DNA from 4 places in the Massilia violaceinigra genome. Region 4 is predicted to be linked to each of the others. Evidence: riboswitches for the same ligand, from Rfam matches in the RefSeq annotation. Region 4 holds a riboswitch; each other region holds the start of a gene.
What was found. Region 4 has a riboswitch for cobalamin ahead of CR152_RS06320 (TonB-dependent receptor plug domain-containing protein). Riboswitches for the same ligand answer to the same signal wherever they lie in the genome.
Positions count from the first base shown of each region.

Region 1: another riboswitch for cobalamin. It lies ahead of CR152_RS21665 (TonB-dependent receptor); the one in region 4 lies ahead of CR152_RS06320 (TonB-dependent receptor plug domain-containing protein).
Region 2: another riboswitch for cobalamin. It lies ahead of CR152_RS31820 (TonB-dependent receptor family protein); the one in region 4 lies ahead of CR152_RS06320 (TonB-dependent receptor plug domain-containing protein).
Region 3: another riboswitch for cobalamin. It lies ahead of CR152_RS21475 (TonB-dependent receptor); the one in region 4 lies ahead of CR152_RS06320 (TonB-dependent receptor plug domain-containing protein).

Region 1 is NZ_CP024608.1:5,010,528-5,015,067, forward strand. It holds gene lnt (apolipoprotein N-acyltransferase) at 1-166, opposite strand, end outside; gene CR152_RS21655 (hypothetical protein) at 172-864, opposite strand; gene CR152_RS21660 (hypothetical protein) at 882-1,970, opposite strand; cobalamin riboswitch at 2,285-2,502, shown strand; gene CR152_RS21665 (TonB-dependent receptor) at 2,689-4,540, shown strand, end outside.
Region 2 is NZ_CP024608.1:7,362,031-7,366,570, forward strand. It holds gene CR152_RS31815 (cobalamin-binding protein) at 1-396, opposite strand, end outside; gene CR152_RS31820 (TonB-dependent receptor family protein) at 396-2,399, opposite strand; cobalamin riboswitch at 2,479-2,627, opposite strand; gene CR152_RS31825 (M1 family metallopeptidase) at 2,745-4,540, shown strand, end outside.
Region 3 is NZ_CP024608.1:4,916,404-4,920,943, reverse strand. It holds gene CR152_RS21485 (substrate-binding domain-containing protein) at 1-218, opposite strand, end outside; gene CR152_RS21480 (NAD(P)/FAD-dependent oxidoreductase) at 585-1,655, opposite strand; gene CR152_RS34710 (hypothetical protein) at 1,654-1,788, shown strand; cobalamin riboswitch at 2,002-2,238, shown strand; gene CR152_RS21475 (TonB-dependent receptor) at 2,415-4,517, shown strand.
Region 4 is NZ_CP024608.1:1,397,039-1,401,578, reverse strand. It holds gene cobT (nicotinate-nucleotide--dimethylbenzimidazole phosphoribosyltransferase) at 1-641, shown strand, start outside; gene CR152_RS06330 (adenosylcobinamide-GDP ribazoletransferase) at 651-1,484, shown strand; gene CR152_RS06325 (histidine phosphatase family protein) at 1,445-1,990, shown strand; cobalamin riboswitch at 1,985-2,206, shown strand; gene CR152_RS06320 (TonB-dependent receptor plug domain-containing protein) at 2,289-4,154, shown strand; gene CR152_RS06315 (FecCD family ABC transporter permease) at 4,162-4,540, shown strand, end outside.

The DNA.
Region 1 (4,540 bases), 3.6 Mb from region 4:
GCGCCGTGGCCAGCGTGGGGCTGGTGTCGAGGTTGCGCAGCCACGGCACCAGCAGCACGAAACCGAGCACCCAGGCCGCGCCGCCGCGCGCGTACAGCGCCACCATGGCGCCACTGGCGAGGATGCCCCCCGCGGTGCGTACTGCCGGATTGGACAATAGGGTCATGGTGTTCAGCGGCCAGGCCGTGTCTGTGCGATTGCCGGGGGGATGACGATGCGCCGGATCGGCATGCCGGGCGGCGCCAGTTCGGGCGGCACGATGCCGTTTTTGGGCATGGCGACGCTCTTGCCGGCAGCGTCGAGCAATTGAAAGTCGGGCGCGAACATCAGGACCGCTTCGATGCGCTGGCCGTCATCGGTTGCCTGGTGATGGCGCACGTAGCCCTTCGGTAAAACAAAGTCCTCGGGAACCGCCAGCCCGACCAGCGGCGGACTGGTTCCCGGCGGCGAAAAGGCGCCCAGGCCGGAGTGGATGCCGCGCTGGTGCAGACGTTCGATGACTTCGGCCATGCTGGGATTCTCGCCGCGCGCAACGTAGCTTTTGAGGTCGGGCGTGGGGTCGGCGTCGCCCTCGGGCGCACGCGCCTGTTCCTTGCGCGGGATGGTGCTGTCCGGCGCGCCGGGCACGGTGGCCGGGACCGGGGCCTGGGCCGGCGGCATCGCCTGCGCAGGCAACGGCGCCGGCGTGGCGGCGACGTCGCTCGCGCGGCGCGATGGCATCCACAGGAGCGTGAGCATGACGCCGCCGGCGATGCAGAGCAACACCGCGATGGCAATGCGGCCCCGGGATGGGCCCCAGGCATGGCCAGCAGCGCTGTTCTCGCTGCTGGCCGCTGCCGGCCTGGAACGCGGAGGCGTATCCAAGGATCGGCGCCTGGCAGTTACGGCGTGGCCGGATTGTAGGTCGATACCGCCCAGCCGATGCGCTCGTGGCCGTACTGATTCCAGATCGGGCTCTTGCCGCCGCTAAACGTGGTGTAGCGGGGCGCGCCGCTGCCCGTGGTGCTGCCGAACAGGCCGGAACTGAAGGTGCTGCCGTTGTAGGTCGGGTGGGTGTCGTCCGACTGGATGTAATCGTAGCTGCTGCTTGACGATACGAAGTGCGTGTTGGCGTCGCGGATCGTCGAGCGCAGTGCCGATGTGAGGCGGTTGACATAGCTCGCTTCGCTCTCGCCGCTCACATAGCGCAGCCCCTCGGCGTCGATCCGGCCGTCGCCGTTGCTATCGTAGTCGGCGCCCATGTACTGGGCGAAGTTGTCCGCGCACTGGAAGCCTTTTTGCCGCGCGACGTCGCACATCATGAAGTTCATCCGCGCCAGGGCGGGCAGGAACTTGTCCTGCATTTTCACGGTGGCGCCGGTAGCGGCATCCTTGCAGGTACTCTGCACATTGTCCACCGCATAGCCCGGGTAGTGCAGGTTGGAGATCACTTTCAGCTTCACACCCGCATAGGCGTTGGCATTAATATAGTCCATCGCGGCCGTGACGTACTTCTTGCAGCTATTTTCCGCCGCGGTCAGTCCGCTGTAATTGCAGGTGCCGGTCTGGCTCTTGAAGCTGGCGCGCGCCTGCAAGCCATCGTTGCCGCACATCTCGAAGGTGACGACGCGAGTGTTGCTGGCTTGCATGTACGAGCGCTCAGCCACGATTTTATTGTTGTACACGTCTTCGGCAATCGCACCGGACTTGGTGCGGCGCACGCTTTCGATGTCCGTGCCCCACTGCGCAGAGAGGTATTCCGCGTTCACCGTTGGCGCCGCGTATTTGGCCGCGCTGGTGACGGAGCCGTTGAAACCCGCATAGATCGAGTCCCCGTAGGCGACGGAGCGGTACTTGGTGGAAGTGCCGGCCCGGTCGATGGTCCACGAGGCGTTCTGGTTGATGGTACTGGCGGCTGCCTCTGAATACGAGACCAATAGTGCGAGTGCGGGTAGTAAAGTGTGCAAGGAACGACGAAAGCGAATGCTCATGTAGTGTCTCCTTTATAGTGGGTCCCAGCATGCAGGCTGACTATTCAGTAAGCCTGAGCTCGGTGTTCTTAATGTATTTCAAATACGAACAACAGTGCTAATTAAGCATTCGTGTTGTACATAAAATATTGAAAATGCGTGAATTTGTTGTAAATGTGTAGTGCGATCACCCTACGGCGGCCATGACCCGCACAGCGCTGGCCGGTGCCGGAACCTGGCCGGACGCCAGCGCTCGCCGCCAGCGCCGCTGCGGCCCGGTGCGCCCGCGTCAGCGCAGCAATAGGGTGACAAATGTGCTTTGTCGAATGTAAAATGCGCCCCAATACGTGAATGGTGCCCTCCCGCTTGTCGGCCGGAGGGTGAAACGGGAAGCCGGTGACGCACGAGATTTTCATCTCGCGCCAGTCCGGCGCAGCCCCCGCTGCTGTAAGCCTGACGACTTTGATCGAACGCCACTGTGCATCGCATGGGAAGGCAAGACCAGGGAAGGATGAAGGCGAGCCAGAAGACCGGCCAGTCACGATGCATGCGCAACGCCCGGGGTGTGGTGTTGCCTGTTAGTTATTCGTCCTTTTTTCTTTTTGCTGATGCAATCGCACGCCAATGGCGTACGCGTATCCGTTCGCCCTTGGCGCGTGGCGCGTGCCGTGGCGGGGGCGTGCGCCTTCGCGAACTTTCACCGCCGGGGACCCGGTCATTTACTATGTCAGACGCTTCCATGATGCATTCCAGCCAAACTCGTCCTAACCCCATCCGCCCCATCGTCGCCGCCGTCGCACTCCTGTGCGCGTCCGCTGCCTGGGCCGGGCAAACCACGGTGATGCCGACTGTGACCATTCAAGCCGCCGCCGAGGATGAGGGCCTGGGGCTGAAGCGTCAGAACGCCACTGCCAGCCGGCTCGATCTGACGGCGCAGGACGTGCCTGCCAGCGTCGAGTCGCTCGGCGCGGCCAGCATCGAAGCGCGCGGCGATGTGCGGCTCAAGGATGCCGTCACCCGCACCACCGGCCTGACCGATATCAGCTCGCCCGGCAACGGCATCGGCTACGCGGCGCGCGGTTTCAGCGGCAATAGCGCCATCGCCATCCTGGAAAACGGCCAGCGCCCGCAGGTGGGCTCGGGCACGGCAACCTATCCGTCCGATCCGTGGGGTTATGAGTACATCGAAGTGCTGCGCGGCCCGGGTTCGGTGGTCCACGGCAGCGGTACCACCGGCGCCACCATCAATGCCGTGCGCAAGGCGCCGGCAGGCGCCACCTCGCTCGAAGCGATGGCCGGCATCGGCGGCGGGCGCGCCCTGCGCGCCGGCGTCGGCGTCACCGGTGCGCTGGGGGAGAGCGGCGCATTCCGTGTCGACGCCTATGCGGACCGCAGCGACGGGCTGATCGAGCGGGGCAATGCGCGCCACGGCAAGGTACTCACCAGCCTGGCCTATGCCTTGACGCCCGCCATCGACCTTGCCATGCAGCTCGACCATCTGGAACAGAAACCGCAGCGCTACTTCGGCACACCGCTGATCAATGGCGCTCTGGCGCGCGCACTGCGCAAGCAAAACTACAACGTGGGCGACGCCGACATCGGCTTCGACGACGACAAGGCGCTGGTCCGCCTTAGCTGGCGCGTATCGCCGGCCCTCACCGTCACCGACGAACTCGTGTATATGAAAGCGCGCCGCCACTGGCGCAATGCCGAAACCTATGATTATGACCCGCAAGCGAAGGTGGTCGAGCGCAGCGATTACATCGCCATCGGCCATGATCAGGAACAAAGCGGCAACCGCCTCGAAGCGCGCTGGAATGCCGGGGCCAACCGGGTCGTTGCCGGGTGGGAAGCGGCCACCATCAATTTCACCCACACCAACAACGCGCCGTACGGCGGTGCCTCCAGCGTGGCGCCGACCGGGTTCAACCCGGGCCGGTTCGACAGCCCCGACCTCTTGCGCCCGAATTTCACAACCCGCACCCGCAGCAATGCGCTGTATGCTGAAGACTCCTATGCGCTCAGCGAGACGCTGTTGCTGCTGGCAGGCCTGCGCAATGATCGTTACAAGGTCGGGCGCGTCAGCCTGCTGGGGGCGGCCGGCTTCACCTCGACGCTGCAGTCGACCGCCGTGCGGCTCGGCCTGACCTGGAAACTCGGGGACGACACCTCCCTGTACGGCCAGCTCAGCAGCGGCAGCGATCCGGTCACCAGCCTGCTGTCGCTGAACCTGGCCAACAGCGCCTATAAACTGACCCGGTCGCGCCAGGTTGAAACCGGCCTGAAACAGTCGCTGACCGGCGGCAAGGCGCAGTGGACCGCGGCGCTGTACCGCATTCGCAAGGATGACATCATCACGCGCGACCCGTCCAACCCGGCCTTGTCGGTCCAGGGCGGCGCGCAATCGTCGCAGGGGGCGGAGTTGAGCGCCAGCGTGGCCCTCGCGCCGGCATGGCGCCTGGACGCGAATGGCGTCTACACCGACGCCGCCTTCGACCGGCTGATCGAAAGCGGCAACGCGTCGCGGGCCGGCAAGCGACCCGCCGGGGCGCCGAAGTCCTCGGCCAATCTCTGGCTCAGTTACCGCGCCG
Region 2 (4,540 bases), 6.0 Mb from region 4:
GGCCACCTGGTCCATCCGCGCCGGCTCGCTGTAAAACATCGGAATGCCGAGCTGGCGCAGCTGCTCCAATTGGCGCGCCGTATTCCCGCTCTGCCAGACCACCAGCAGGTCGGGTTTCAGCGCCAGCACCCGTTCCATGTCGATCTGGCTGTTGTCGCCGACAAGGGGAATGGTTCGGGCGGCCGGCGGATAGTCGCTGTAGCTCATCGCCCCGACGATGCGCGCGCCGCCACCGGCCGCGAACAGCAGCTCGGTGACGTGCGGCGCCATCGACACGACGCGCTGCGCCGGCGCGGCCAGCACCACGCGCCGGCCGGCGTCGTCCACCACCGTGATGGCGGCGCCGGCCAGACCGGCCCACAGGGCCAGCACGGCGAAGACGAGGCGCTGGCGCATCAGAAGTCGTAGCGCGCCGAGACCTTGACCTGGCGCCCGTCGCTCGGATAAATGCCGCTGTTGCAGCCGTAGGCATTGCTGGTGTAGCGCTTGTCGGCCAGGTTCAGGCCCGCCACCGCGAATTCCCAGGCGCCGACCTGGAGCGCGTAACGCGCATCGAACGTGGTGCTTGATGCCATGCGCACGCCGCAGGTGTTGGCGAAGTCGGCGCCAAAACGCTGGCTGCCGGCCCATTGAGCGCCGATGTCGGCGCTGTGGCCATTGCCCGGCACCCAGGCCAGGCGCGCCGAGACCACGTTCTTCGGTACCAGCACCATTTCGCGCCCGGCGTTCGGGCCGCCGGTGAAGCGGGCCAGCACGTGCTGCCAGTTGCCGCTCACGCGCCAGTCGCGCGCGATGCGGGCGTGGACATCGAGCTCCACGCCTTTGCGCTCGGTCGGGTCGAGGTTGGTGTTGGCGCCGTAGCCGCCGTTCACGGTCGGGTCGTAGAAAATCTCGTTGCGCAGCTGATGGCGGAACACGCGCCCGTTCGCGCCCATGGCCGCATCGCCGTAAGCGACGCCCAGTTCCAGGTCGCGCGAGGTTTGCGGCGCCAGCACGGCGGAGGAGGAACGGTAGCCGTTCTCGTCGACGTTGGCCACGCGGTAGCTGCGCCCGGCCTTGGCGTACAGGTTTACCATCGGCATGACGTTGGCGCTGCCCTGCACTTCCCAGGCGTTGAGGGTGGTCTTGCTGGCATACGGTGCGGCGTAGGCGCGCTCGTCGGTGGCATCCTTCTCGAAGCGTTCGCGGCGCGCGCCGACAGCCACGCGGGCTTTGTGCGCACCGCCGAACTTGAGTTCATCGCGCACGTACAGTGCCCGCGATTTCTGCGTGGCGTCGGCGTTCGAGTAGTCCGACTCGGTCACGCGCGACCACGTGACAAGGTCCACGCCAGCCACCAGCTCATTGAGCATGCCGCCCATTTGCGCAAGGTGGCGCAGGCGCGGCGAGAACTGGGTCTGGGCGCTGTCGTAGGTCGACTTCGAGGCTGCGCGCACGCCCTCGAAGGTGTAGAAATAGGTGGAACGGACGGTGCGCTCGCGGCGCGACAGTTCGGCGGCCAGGTCGACGCTGCCGACGCGCTGCTCCACGAACGCGGTCACGCGGTCCGAATCGAGCGAGCCCACATCGTCGGGCGTGCTGGCCTGGCGCGGATTGTCGCGGAACTGCTGCATGCTCAGGGCACCCGGCAGGTCCGATTCCTGGCGCGCGCGGTCGTAGCGCAGGCCGGCGCGGCCGCCCTGGTACGCCCACTGGGCGCCGCCGCTGAAGGTATCGAGCTCGAAGCTGTTATGGTCGCGGTAATTGTCGGTGCGCTGGCTGCCGACCGAGGCGTCGAGCGCGAACCCGTTCCACGACTGGGCCACGGCGGCGCGCAGGTCGCGCAGGTTGAACTGGCCGGCTTCGGCGCGCAGCATGCCGCGCCGGCCATTGGCCTCGGGACGGCGCGTGACGATGTGGATCACGCCGCCGGTGGCGCCTTCGCCATACAGCACGCTGGCGCCGCCGCGGATGATTTCGATGCGCTCGACAGTCTCGATCGGGATCGACGACAGGGTCGCATTGCTCAATTCACTTTCGGACATGCGCACGCCGTCCAGCGTGACCACCATGTTCTGGCTGCTGTTGGTGCCGAAGCCGCGCAGGTCGAGGCTGAAATCGGGCGAGCCGTCCAAGCTCTGGCGGCCGTACACGCCGCCGATCTGGCGGATGGCCTGGTTGACGTCGGCCGCGCCGGCGCGGCGGATGTCGTCGGCGCTGATGACGGTCGCGCCGATCGGGGCCAGCGCCGGGTCGCTGGCAAAGCGGGCGCCGGTCACGGTCACGGCGGGCAGGGTCTGGGCCTGGGCTTGGCCATCGGCGGCCAGCGCGGTGCTGGACATGAAACACAGGGACAGGGCGGAAACCAGCGCGAGCGGCCTGGCGGAGAGCGCGCGGCGCGGCGATACTGCAGAAATCATGATGTCGTCTTCAGAAAATAGAGTCCTGGCTTGCGTCCCCGCAAGCCGGATTGCACGGACAGAGGCGCGCTGCGCGGCATCGTGTCCACCTGTTTTGGCCGGTATCCGGGCTTGCAAGGCGTCAGGAACGACGGCTTGCAGTACCGTTGCGGGGGCAGCACACTGCGTGTTTCCCGTTTAACTGCCGGCGTGAAGTCGCGGGCGGGCACCAAAACTGCGCCATTATAATCGGAGTCGCCATCCGGACCGCGGCCCGGCGGGCGTTGTGGCATGCTGTGCGGCTGGCCGGCTGCCCACCAGTATGGCCCATTACCAATCGAAGCGCCCGATGGCGCAGGAGAATGCATGCAAGCGCGTACCCGAACCATGGCCCAGAGGGCGCTCCTGCTGGCGGCAGCGGCCATCGCCGGGGCCGAGCTGATGGCGCAGGCCGACATCACCATCACGCCGATTCCGGAACCGGTGACCGACGTCGGCATCGGCTTCGCCATGCCCTCGGCCAGCGCGGTGAGCGTGCCGAGCGCCCCGCACGCGTGGGGCGGTCCGCGCAGCGGCAGCGAAGCGACCCTGTCGGACCGCGTGGTCGACTACCGGATCGAAGCGACGCTCGACCCGATTGCGCACACGGTCGACGGCAAGCAGAAACTCACCTGGCGCAACCGCAGCAAGGAGACCGTGCGCAGCGTCTACCTGCACCTGTACATGAACGCCTTCAAAAACGCCGGCAGCACCTTCTTCACCGAGCAGCGCGCATCCGGCTACAACGCCACCATCGCCCCCGGCGAATGGGGCCATATCACCCTGCGCAGCGTGACCCAGGGCGGCGCCAGGGTGGACTGGTCATTCGTCCATCCCGACAACGGCCCCGCCACCGACGAGACGGTGGTGCGCTTCGACCTGCCGGCGCCGGTGGCGCCCGGAGCTTCCACCAGCTTCGACATCGCTTTCCTGACCCAGTTGCCGCGCGTGGTGGCCAGCACCGGCCATGTCGGCAGCTTTCACCTGGTGGGCCAGTGGTTCCCCAAGATCGGGGTGCTGGAGCTGCCGGGCGAACGCGGTGCCACCAGGGCGCGCTGGAACGTGCATGAATATCACCACGAGACCGAGTTCTACGCCGACTTCGGCCGCTTCGATGTCAAGCTCACCGCGCCCAAGACCTACACCGTGGGCGCCACCGGCGAACTGCAGGGGCCACCGGTGGAACGGGGCGGCATGCTCACGCACCACTACGTGCAGGGCGACGTCCACGATTTCGCCTGGACCGCCGACAATCGCACGGCGCCGCCCCTGCGCGGTACCTGGAGCGCGCCGGGCAGCCCGCAGGTTGCGCTGTCGGTACTGTTCCCGCCCGACCGCGCGGCCAGCGCCGCGCCGGCGCTGAAAGCTGCCACCGAGGCGCTGACCTATTATTCGACAACGCTCGGACCGTATCCGTACAAGACGCTGACCATCGTGATCCCGCCGCTGAACGCCGACAACGCCGGCGCCATGGAGTACCCGACCTTCATCACCGTCAACGGTTACGACAAGGTGGTGCCGCGCACGGCCACCGCCTTCGACATTGATCTCGTCACGATCCACGAAGTCGGCCACAGTTACTTCCACGGCATCCTGGCGTCGAACGAGACTGAAGAACCGATGCTCGACGAAGGCTTGAACGAATTCTGGAACCATCGCATGCTGCGCGACACCGGCAAGGACGCGTATCTTGGACCGCCGCTGCTCGCGGCACTGGGCATCGCGCCGGGGTTCAAGGGCTTCGACGTCGAGCGTTATGACACCGTGCCCGCCGAACCGGCGGAACCGCTCGGACAGAACGCCCACATGCGCAAGCAGGGCATTGGCCCGGTGTACGTGCGCAGCGCCACCGTGCTGCGCGACCTGGAGGCACGCATCGGCAAGGAGGCAACCGGGCGCGCCTTCAAGGAATACTACCGGCGCTGGAAGTTCCGTCATCCGAGCATCGCCGATCTGCGCGAGACGCTGGCCGAGGTGAGCGGCCAGCGCGCCGCCGTCCACGCCGCGTTCGCGCAGCAGGTGTACGGCACGGCCAGCGTGGACGACCGCATTGCGCACTTCGCGAGCGAGGCGGAGGCGTCGGCCAAGGCCGGCGGCGCGGGCGCGTGGCGCACCAGCGTCAC
Region 3 (4,540 bases), 3.5 Mb from region 4:
CTGACCTTGCCCTCGACCAGGGCCACCATGCCATTGCCGGCCCCCACACCGTTGACCTTGATCTCCACGCCGGTGGACTTGAGTATTTCCGCAGCGCGCGACTCCAGGACATCTTTTTGCGGAGTGGTGCCGCCCGAAATTTCCAGCACCTCGGCGCCGGCATTGCCGGCCAGGCTGGCGATCATAAGGGAGAGCAATACGAAGGCGGGCGCTTTCATCGTGTGTCGTTTATGTGGGTCGATCACCTGAAACGACAGCGTCACCTGGAACAGTTTCCATGTATCAACTGGCAAAATCAGTGTACGGCCGCGGGAAGAAAGACACACGAAAATGCGAAGCGGGTGACGGTGAAATGTGTCGTACTGGTGGAAAGCTGCGATAAGGCCGGCGCCAGCAGAGTGTTAATTTCTCAGGTCAGGCGCCCGGATCACGGTCGCACTGGAAGCTGCGTCACACTTCATTCCCACTCGATGACACATCGGAATGCCAAGCCCTTGATTTCCAGCGAGTTTTTCGCCCGAGCCGGTTCCAGCCCCATCGAAAACATCATCGGCTGGACAGGGCTATACCGCCCCCGCCGCGCGTCAAAGGGCGCCCGCGTTGCCGGCAGTGCGCCGCAGCCAGAACCGCTCCCGGGCATAGCGGCTCACTGCCGCGTAGGTTTCGCCGAGACGCTGGCAATACCGCGCTTCAACCGTGCGCATCTCCTCAAGGTAGCGCGCGCGCGCATTGCCGACGCCATCGAGATAGCGCCCGATCGCTTGGGCGCAACTGTCGGCCGTGGCCAAGGCGTTAAACAGCCCCTGGGATGCAATCGGGTCGAACGCCAGCATCGCGTCGCCGATCGCGAAAAAGCCGTCGGGCAGCGCGGCCGTGGCGCCTGGATCGAGCCCGCCCCCGCCGGCCGGCCGCAGGTGCACCGGAAAGTCCATCGTCGCCGGCCGGATCCCGGCCAGCAAGCCATGGCGCTGCGCTTTGGCCAGCAAACGGTACGGATCGCGCAGTGCCTTGAGCTCGGCATCGTCGCTATCAAGGTGAAATGCCAGCACCCGTTGCCCGGACGGCACACGCACGCTATACCACCAGCCGTTCGCGTCGGCGCAGACACGGGTGGCCTGATCCTTGTCATCCCTGTCCACCGGCAAGTGCGCGTACAGCCACACCAGGCGGTCGCGGCCGCGCCGGGCAAGGCCGAGCTGCCTGGCCGCCGCCATGCCTCGGCCACTGGCATCGACCAGCACTGGCGTCTGGTGCATTCCACGGGATGGGGCGGCACCGCCCTGCCCCAGGCATTGCGCATCGATACGCCAGCGCCCGCCCTCGTGCGACAGCGCCAGCTGCCGCACCGAGTCGACCAGCGCCACGCCCGCTTCCACGGCGCCATCGCGCACGCCAGCGTCGAACAGCAGGCGGTCGAGGTGCCACCCGACGCCATGCGGATCGCGAATCGGGTCGAACCAGGCCGGCGTGTCCGAGTCCCATTGGGAGACCGACGCGCACGTGCCGCGTGGCCCTGGGCCAGAGCCGGCCTGGGCCTGGGCTTGGGCGCGCGCTATACCGGCAAGACGCAGGGCGACACGATCAACAGCTTCGCTGTGCCCGCCCGTACCCTGTTTGACCTGGCGCTGCGCTACGACCTGCGCCGGCTGGCGCATGAACGACTGGATGGCCGAACTGCACGTGAACAACGTGGCGGATAAGGACTATGTCGCCTCCTGCTTCGCGACCCACAGCTGCTATCTGGGCCTTTCCCACTCGGCACGGGCGACCTTGAAATACAACTGGTAAGCGCCGGTTTGTCCGCCTCATTGCCCCTGATGCGGCAATGAGGCGCGCCAGGCTGTCCGGCGCCGCACAGCCATCCATCCCCCTTTCCCCGGCGCAGGCCATCCTCAAATCAAGGCCCGTGCAATCGGTTCCAGCGTGGCCGGCAAGCGTAGCGCTTCCTTGTGCCCGGCCTGTCGCTGCATATGGAAACATTGCTATATACATCAGCAGCCGTTATGATTACCACGTTTTGGTGCTCGCGGCCTTGCTCTGAAGGCCGCAGTTAAACGGGAAACACGCGCTGGCATGCCAGCGGCAAACGTGTGCTGTCCCCGCAACGGTAAAACAGGCGCCGCATGTCGTCCAACGACGTGCGGCCGGTTGTCTCTTTGGTCCACTGTGCCGCAGGCATGGGAAGGCGAGGCAATCTGACCTGTCAGCCCGGATACCGGCCAGGACGCATGGAAGCAAGCGGCCGGGAATTGTCGTGTTTGTGGATCGCCCGGGACCGCGCGCAACGCCGTCGCTCCCTCATCTCCATCAACTCTCGCGCCTCTGTCGGCCGCAGCTTCTTTTTTCTCGGTGCACGGGGATGTGCGCCGTACAAAAAAGCAGACCGGCCTGTCCGGTCTTAACAGAGAGTACTCGTGAAAAATACCACCCCTGCCCCCTCGCAACGCGGGCTGCGCCTGCTGTCGCCGATGCTGCTGCTGGCCATGCCCGCCTTTGCCAACGCCACCGTCGACGGCGATACCCCATCCTCCGTTCAGCAAGTGCGCGTGTCCGCCAGCCTGATACCGCTCGGCGTCGCCGATTCGGCCAACCAGGGCACCGTGACCGCCAGGCAGCTCGAAAACCGTCCCTTGCTGCGCACGGGCGAGCTGCTCGAAGCCGTGCCGGGCCTGATCGTGACCCAGCACGCCGGGGACGGCAAAGCCAATCAATATTTCGCGCGCGGATTCAATCTCGATCACGGCACCGATTTCCGCACCTCGGTCATGGGCATGCCGGTCAACTTGCCGACCAATGCGCACGGCCAGGGCTATTCGGACCTGAATTTCCTGATTCCGGAGCTGGTCAGCACCATCGCGTATAAAAAAGGCACCTATTACGCGGAGGAAGGCGATTTTTCCGTGGCCGGCGCAGCCGCTTTCGACTACGTGCGGCAGATGGAGCAAGGCTTGCTGAGCCTGGAGGCCGGCCAGAACCGCTTCAGCCGCGCGCTGGTCGCCAACGCGACCCCGCTTGCCACCGGTACGCTGCTGTACGCCCTCGAACGCGCGGGACAGGATGGCCCGTGGGAGAGGCCGGAAGACTACAAGCGTGTCAACGGCGTGCTGTCGTACAGCTGGCGGCGCGGCGACGACGATGTGCGGGTGACGGCGATGGGCATGCATTCGTCGTGGACGTCGACCGATCAGGTGCCGCAACGCGCGCTCGACGCCGGCCTGATCGGCCGCTATGGCACGCTCGCTCCCACGGATGGCGGCGAAACCTCGCGTTACAGCCTGTCGGGCGAGTGGAGCCGCCAGTACGGCACGGGCAGCGCCAGGGCCAATGCCTATTTCATCAAATCGCGGCTCGACCTGTTCAGCGACTTTACCTATGCACTGGACGATCCGGAGCACGGCGACCAGTTCCACCAGGCGGAAAGCCGGCAGGTTCTCGGCCTGAACGCGGAGCGCACATGGCGCCACGCACTGGGCCCCTTCGCTTCCGAGACAGCGCTCGGCGTTCAGCTGCGCCAGGACAGGCTGGCCCCGGTCGGCCTGTATGCGAGCCAGGCGCGCCAGCGCCGCTCGACCGTGCGCGAGGACAGGGTCAAGGAGCGTAGCGGCGCGCTGTATCTGTCCAATAGCACCGTCTGGGCGCCATGGCTGCGCACGGTCGCCGGGCTGCGCGCCGACCGCTATGCGTTCGATGTCCACAGCGACACGAGCGCCAACTCGGGCAAGGTGAATGCCGGCATCACCAGTCCGAAGTTCACGGCGATTTTCACGCTGGGGAAAAATGCGGAGATGTACCTGAACTGGGGTCGGGGATTCCACAGCAACGACGGGCGTGGCGTCACCGGCACTGTCGATCCCAAGACCGGCCTGGCGGTGGATGCCGACGGTGCGGACATCAAGCCCGCCACGCCGCTGGTGCGGGGAACGGGCGAAGAGGCGGGCTTGCGGCTGGCCGGCCTGGCGCCGGGCATGCAAACCACCATCGCCGCCTGGAAGCTCGACCTCGATTCCGAACTGATCTTCATCGGCGACGCCGGCACCACCGAGGCAGGCCGCCCAAGCCGGCGGCACGGCATCGAGCTGGCCAATTTTTACACGCCCGCCAAAGACTGGATCATCGATGCCAACCTGGCGTGGTCGCACGCGCGCTTTCGCGACAGCGATCCGGCCGGCGCCTTCATCCCCGGGTCGATCACCCGCACCGCCTCGCTCGGCGTGTCGGGCGCCGCCGGCCCGTGGTCGGGCGGCGTGCGCCTGCGCTACTTCGGCCCGCGCGCACTGGTCGAAGACGATGCGGTGCGCTCGCCGTCGTCCACCTTGCTCAACATGAAGCTCGGCTACCGGCTCGCGCCACGCCTCAAGCTCACCGTTGAAGTGCTCAATTTGCTGGACCGCCGCGCGAGCGATATCGACTATTACTACGCATCGCAGTTGCCAGGCGAATCTGCACCGGTAGCCGACATTCATACCCATCCGGGTGAAATGCGCACCCTGCGCGCCGGCCTGGCGTGGCGCTTCTGAATGTCCGCGAACCTGCCTGCGCC
Region 4 (4,540 bases):
CCAACTTTGCCCAGAAGCCGGCCATGAGCTGGGCCGAATGCGCCGCCGCCCTGGCGCACGGCATGCGCATCGTCGGCAACCTGGAAGGCAATGTGATCGGCTTCGGCGAAATGGGAATCGGGAACACCACCGCCGCCGCCGCGCTGATGCACAAGCTGACCGGCGTGCCGGTGGCCGATTGCGTCGGCGCCGGCACGGGTTTGTCGCCCGAGGGCGTGCTGCACAAGCAAGACGTGATCGAGGCGGCGGTCGCCCTGCATGGCGAGATGAGCGAGCCGCTCGACATCCTGGCCACCTTCGGCGGCTTCGAGATCGCCATGATCGTTGGGGCCATGCTCAAGGCGGCCGAGCGGCGCATGGTGCTGCTGATCGACGGCTTCATCGTCAGCAGCGCGCTGCTGGTGGCGGCGCGCATGCAGCCGGCCATCCTCGACTACTGCGTATTTTCGCACTGCTCGGACGAAGCGGGCCACGCGCGCATGCTCGAACACCTCAAGGCCAGGCCGCTGCTCAACCTCGGTCTGCGCCTGGGCGAAGGCACCGGTTGCGCCCTGGCGCTGCCGCTGCTGCACGCGGCCGTCAACTTCCTCGGCGAGATGGCCACCTTCCAGTCGGCGCGCGTCAGCGGCCAGTCGGCGTAAGTACAGACCATGGCCAGCATCGTCCACCAGTGCCGGCTGTTCTTCATCGCGCTGCAATTCTTCACCCGCGTGCCGATTCCGGGCTGGGTCGGATTCGACCCGTCCTGGCTGCACCATGCGTCGCGCTATTTTCCGCTGGTCGGCGTGGTGGTGGCGGCGGTGGCCGCGGCGGTGTATGCCGGCGCGTCATTGCTATGGCCGGCCCCGGTGGCGGTGCTGCTGTCGACGGCGGCGGCGATCTACCTGACCGGCGCCTTCCACGAGGACGGCCTGGCCGACATGTGCGACGGCTTCGGCGGCGGCTTGAGTACCGAGCGGGTGCTGGAGATCATGAAGGACTCGCGCATCGGCACCTACGGCGCGGTCGGCATGGGGCTGACGGTGGCGCTCAAATGCGCGCTGCTGTCCTTTTTTTCCGTACCCGCCGCTATCGCCGCGCTGTTCATCGCCCATCCCTTGTCGCGCCTGGCGGCGGTGAGCCTGATCTGGGAAATGGAATATGCGCGCGCCGATGGCAAGGCCAAGCCGATGGCCCAGCATATGAGCAACCGTGAATTCGGCATCGCCTGCGCCTGCGCTGGCGTGCCTGCACTGGCGCTGGCCACGGCCGGCATGGTGCCCTGGCTTGCGCTGCTCACCAGCGTGACCGGGGCCGCGCTGGTGGCGTGGTGGCTGGGCGCCAAGTGCCTGCGCCGCATCGGCGGCTATACCGGCGACTGCCTGGGCGCCGTGCAGCAAGTGGCCGAAGTGGTCATTTACCTGGCGCTGCTGGCGTTTTTCCATCACGGCCTCTGGGGCTTAGAATGCGCCTGTACCTGGTACGCCACCTGGCGCCGCAAGTAGCATCCGGCGTGTGCTACGGGCGCACCGACCTCGCTGTCGATCCTGATTTGCAGGCGCTGGCCCTGCCCGCCCTGCGCGCCACCCTTCCCCCCGGCGTACCGGTATTTTCCAGCCCGTTGCGGCGCTGTGCCATGCTGGCTGAGTCAATCGGCGGCGCGGCGGTGCGGTATGACGCGCGCCTGGCCGAACTCGATTTCGGCGACTGGGAAATGCGCCGCTGGGACGACATCGACCGTGCCGGCGTCGACGCCTGGGCCGCCGACATGGCCCGCTACCGCCCCGGCGGCGGCGAAAGCGTGACCGGCATGGCGCAGCGCGTGTCCGCGTTTTATGCCGACTGCATGCGCGCGCAGGCACCCTGCGCCATCGTCATCTGCCACGCCGGCACCATCCGCCTGCTGTCGGCACGCGCGCGCGGCCTGGGTCCCGAGGCCATGGCGCTGGAAGCGGCGCAGCGTCCCCACGCCATCGCCTACGGCGAGACCGTCATCATCGACTGTGTATAATTATCGGGTTTTGGTGCCCGCGCCCATGTCCATGAGCGCAGTTAAACTGGGAAACACGAAGCCTGCAACAGGCCAACGTGTGCTGCCCCCGCAACGGTAAGCAAATGTCGCTGACATGGCGACGAGCCGCCTCGTATGACCACTGTGCATTTGGCATGGGAAGGTGAGACGGCCGCATTTGCCAGCCCGGATACCGGCCAGGACAGGTGGGAACGCGCAGGATTTGCGCGTTCCTTTTCAATCTGGCCAACGGGGACGTCGGCCGGTTGCTCGCAATCGCATTCACTGAAGATTTGTCATGACCTTTCCTGTTGTACGCCACGCGGCCCTGACGTCGCTCGCGCTAGCTTTTACTTCCCCTTGTGCCCTCGCCGACAGCGCCGCCGATACGGCCGGTGCCGCCGTCATCATCACCGCCACGCGCGCGCCGCAACCGTCCAGCGAGGTGCTGAGCGACCATGTGCTGATCAGCGCCACCGACATCGCACGTTCCGGTGCGAGCAGCGTCGTCGAACTGCTGCAAAAGCAGCGCGGTATCGAAATCACGCGTAACGGCGGTCCGGGTACCGCATCGCAAGTGTTCATTCGCGGCGGCGACGCCAAGCAGACCGTGGTACTGGTCGACGGCGTGCGCATTGGCTCGTCCACGATCGGCATCGCCAACTGGGCCACCCTGCCGCTGGCGAACGTCGACCGCATCGAAATCGTCTACGGCCCGCTGGCCACCATGTACGGCGCCGACGCCATCGGCGGCGTGGTGCAGATTTTCACCCGGCGCGGCGCCGGAGCGCCAAACGTCACGGCCGCTGTTGAAGCGGGCAGCGACAAGGCGCGCTCGATGGCGTTCGGCGTGGCCGGCGCCAGCGAAGGCGAGAACAGCATCAGCTACGCGTTCGGTGTGTCGAAGGATAAGGATGACGGCTTCTCGGCCACCAAACCGGGCAATTTCTCCTACAACCAGGACAACGACGGCTATGCGCGCGACAGCGCCAGCGGCCAGCTGGGCATCGTGCTGGCCAAGGGCCACGAAGCGGGCCTCCTGTACCTGCACAGCCACCTCAAGTCGCAGTACGATGCGGGCGCGGGTCCCTTCGACGTGCGCAGCGTGCAGAACATGGACAACATCGCCGTGTACTCGAAACACGAGATCACGCGCAACTGGAAAGTGAGCCTGCAGGCATCCGAGGCCGACGACAAATCGGTCAACTTCTCCAGTGCGGCGAGCAGCAACCGTATCGACACGCGCCTGCACGCCTACAGCATGCAGAATGACATCGCTTTGGGTAGCGACCTGCTGCAACTGGTTCTGGAACGCCGGGTGGAAGACGTGTTCGCCGACACCACGCGCGCCTTGAACGCCAGCCGCGCGACCAATTCCGTGGCTGCGGCCTACTCGCTCAAGCGCGGCAACCATCTGGCCAGCGCCAGCGCGCGGCGCGACGACAGCACCCAGTACGGCAACAAGGTCACCGGCGGCGTCGGCTACGGCTACAAACTCACGCGCGCGCTGCGCGTGAACGCCAGCGCCGGCACCAGCTTTCGCGCACCGACGTTCAACGAACTGTATTACCCCGGTTACGGGGTCGACGCCAACAAGCCCGAACAAGGCAAGAACGTCGAAGGCGGCGTGTATTACAACGATGGCACGCTTGAAGCCAGCGCGGTCTACTACCGCAACCGCCTGCAAGACCTGCTGGTCAACACCATCATATGTCCGGTCCAGCAGGATACGCATCCATACGGCTGCGCCTACAACGTCAACCGCGCCACCCTGGAGGGCATCAGCCTCGGCGCGCGTACCCGCATGGGCGCCTTCGACATGAGCGGCTCGCTCGACCTGCAAGACCCGCGCGACGACACCACCGGCAAAAACCTGCAGCGGCGTGCCAAGCGCCACGCCAAATTCGCCATCGAGTACACGGCGGGGGCGCTGGTTGCCGGCGCGGGCGTGCACCTGTCCGGCAAGCGCTTCGACGACCTGGCCAACCGCAACACGCTGCCCGGCTACGGGCTGGTGAACCTGTTTGCCGAGTATCGCTTTGCGCCCGACTGGTCGGCCGTGCTACGGTTGAACAACGTCGCCGACAAACAGTATGAACTGGCGCGCACTTACGCCACCGCCGGCCGCCAGGTGTTTGCCGGCATCCGCTACGGCAGCAAATAGGAATCGCATGCATCCGTTCTTTCGCAACATGCGCCACCGGGCCAGCGTCGTCATCACGGCGCTCTCCTTGCTGGCATTGGCAAGCCTGGTAGTCGCCGGGATGGTCGGCTCGGTGCCGGTCCCGCTGGCGGAGATGCCGGGCGCGCTGATGGCGCTTGCGAAAGGCAATACCTCGACCCTGGCCGCCACCCTGCTCGACCTGCGCCTGTCGCGCGCGCTGGTCGCTTTTGTGACAGGCGGCGCGCTCGCGCTGGCCGGCGTGATGATGCAAGCCTTGCTGCGTAATCCCCTGGCCGAGCCGTATGTACTCGGCATCTCGGCCGGCGCCTCGGTCGGCGCGCTGGCCGCGCTGCTGTTCATGTGGGCCATGTGGATGGTCGACCTGG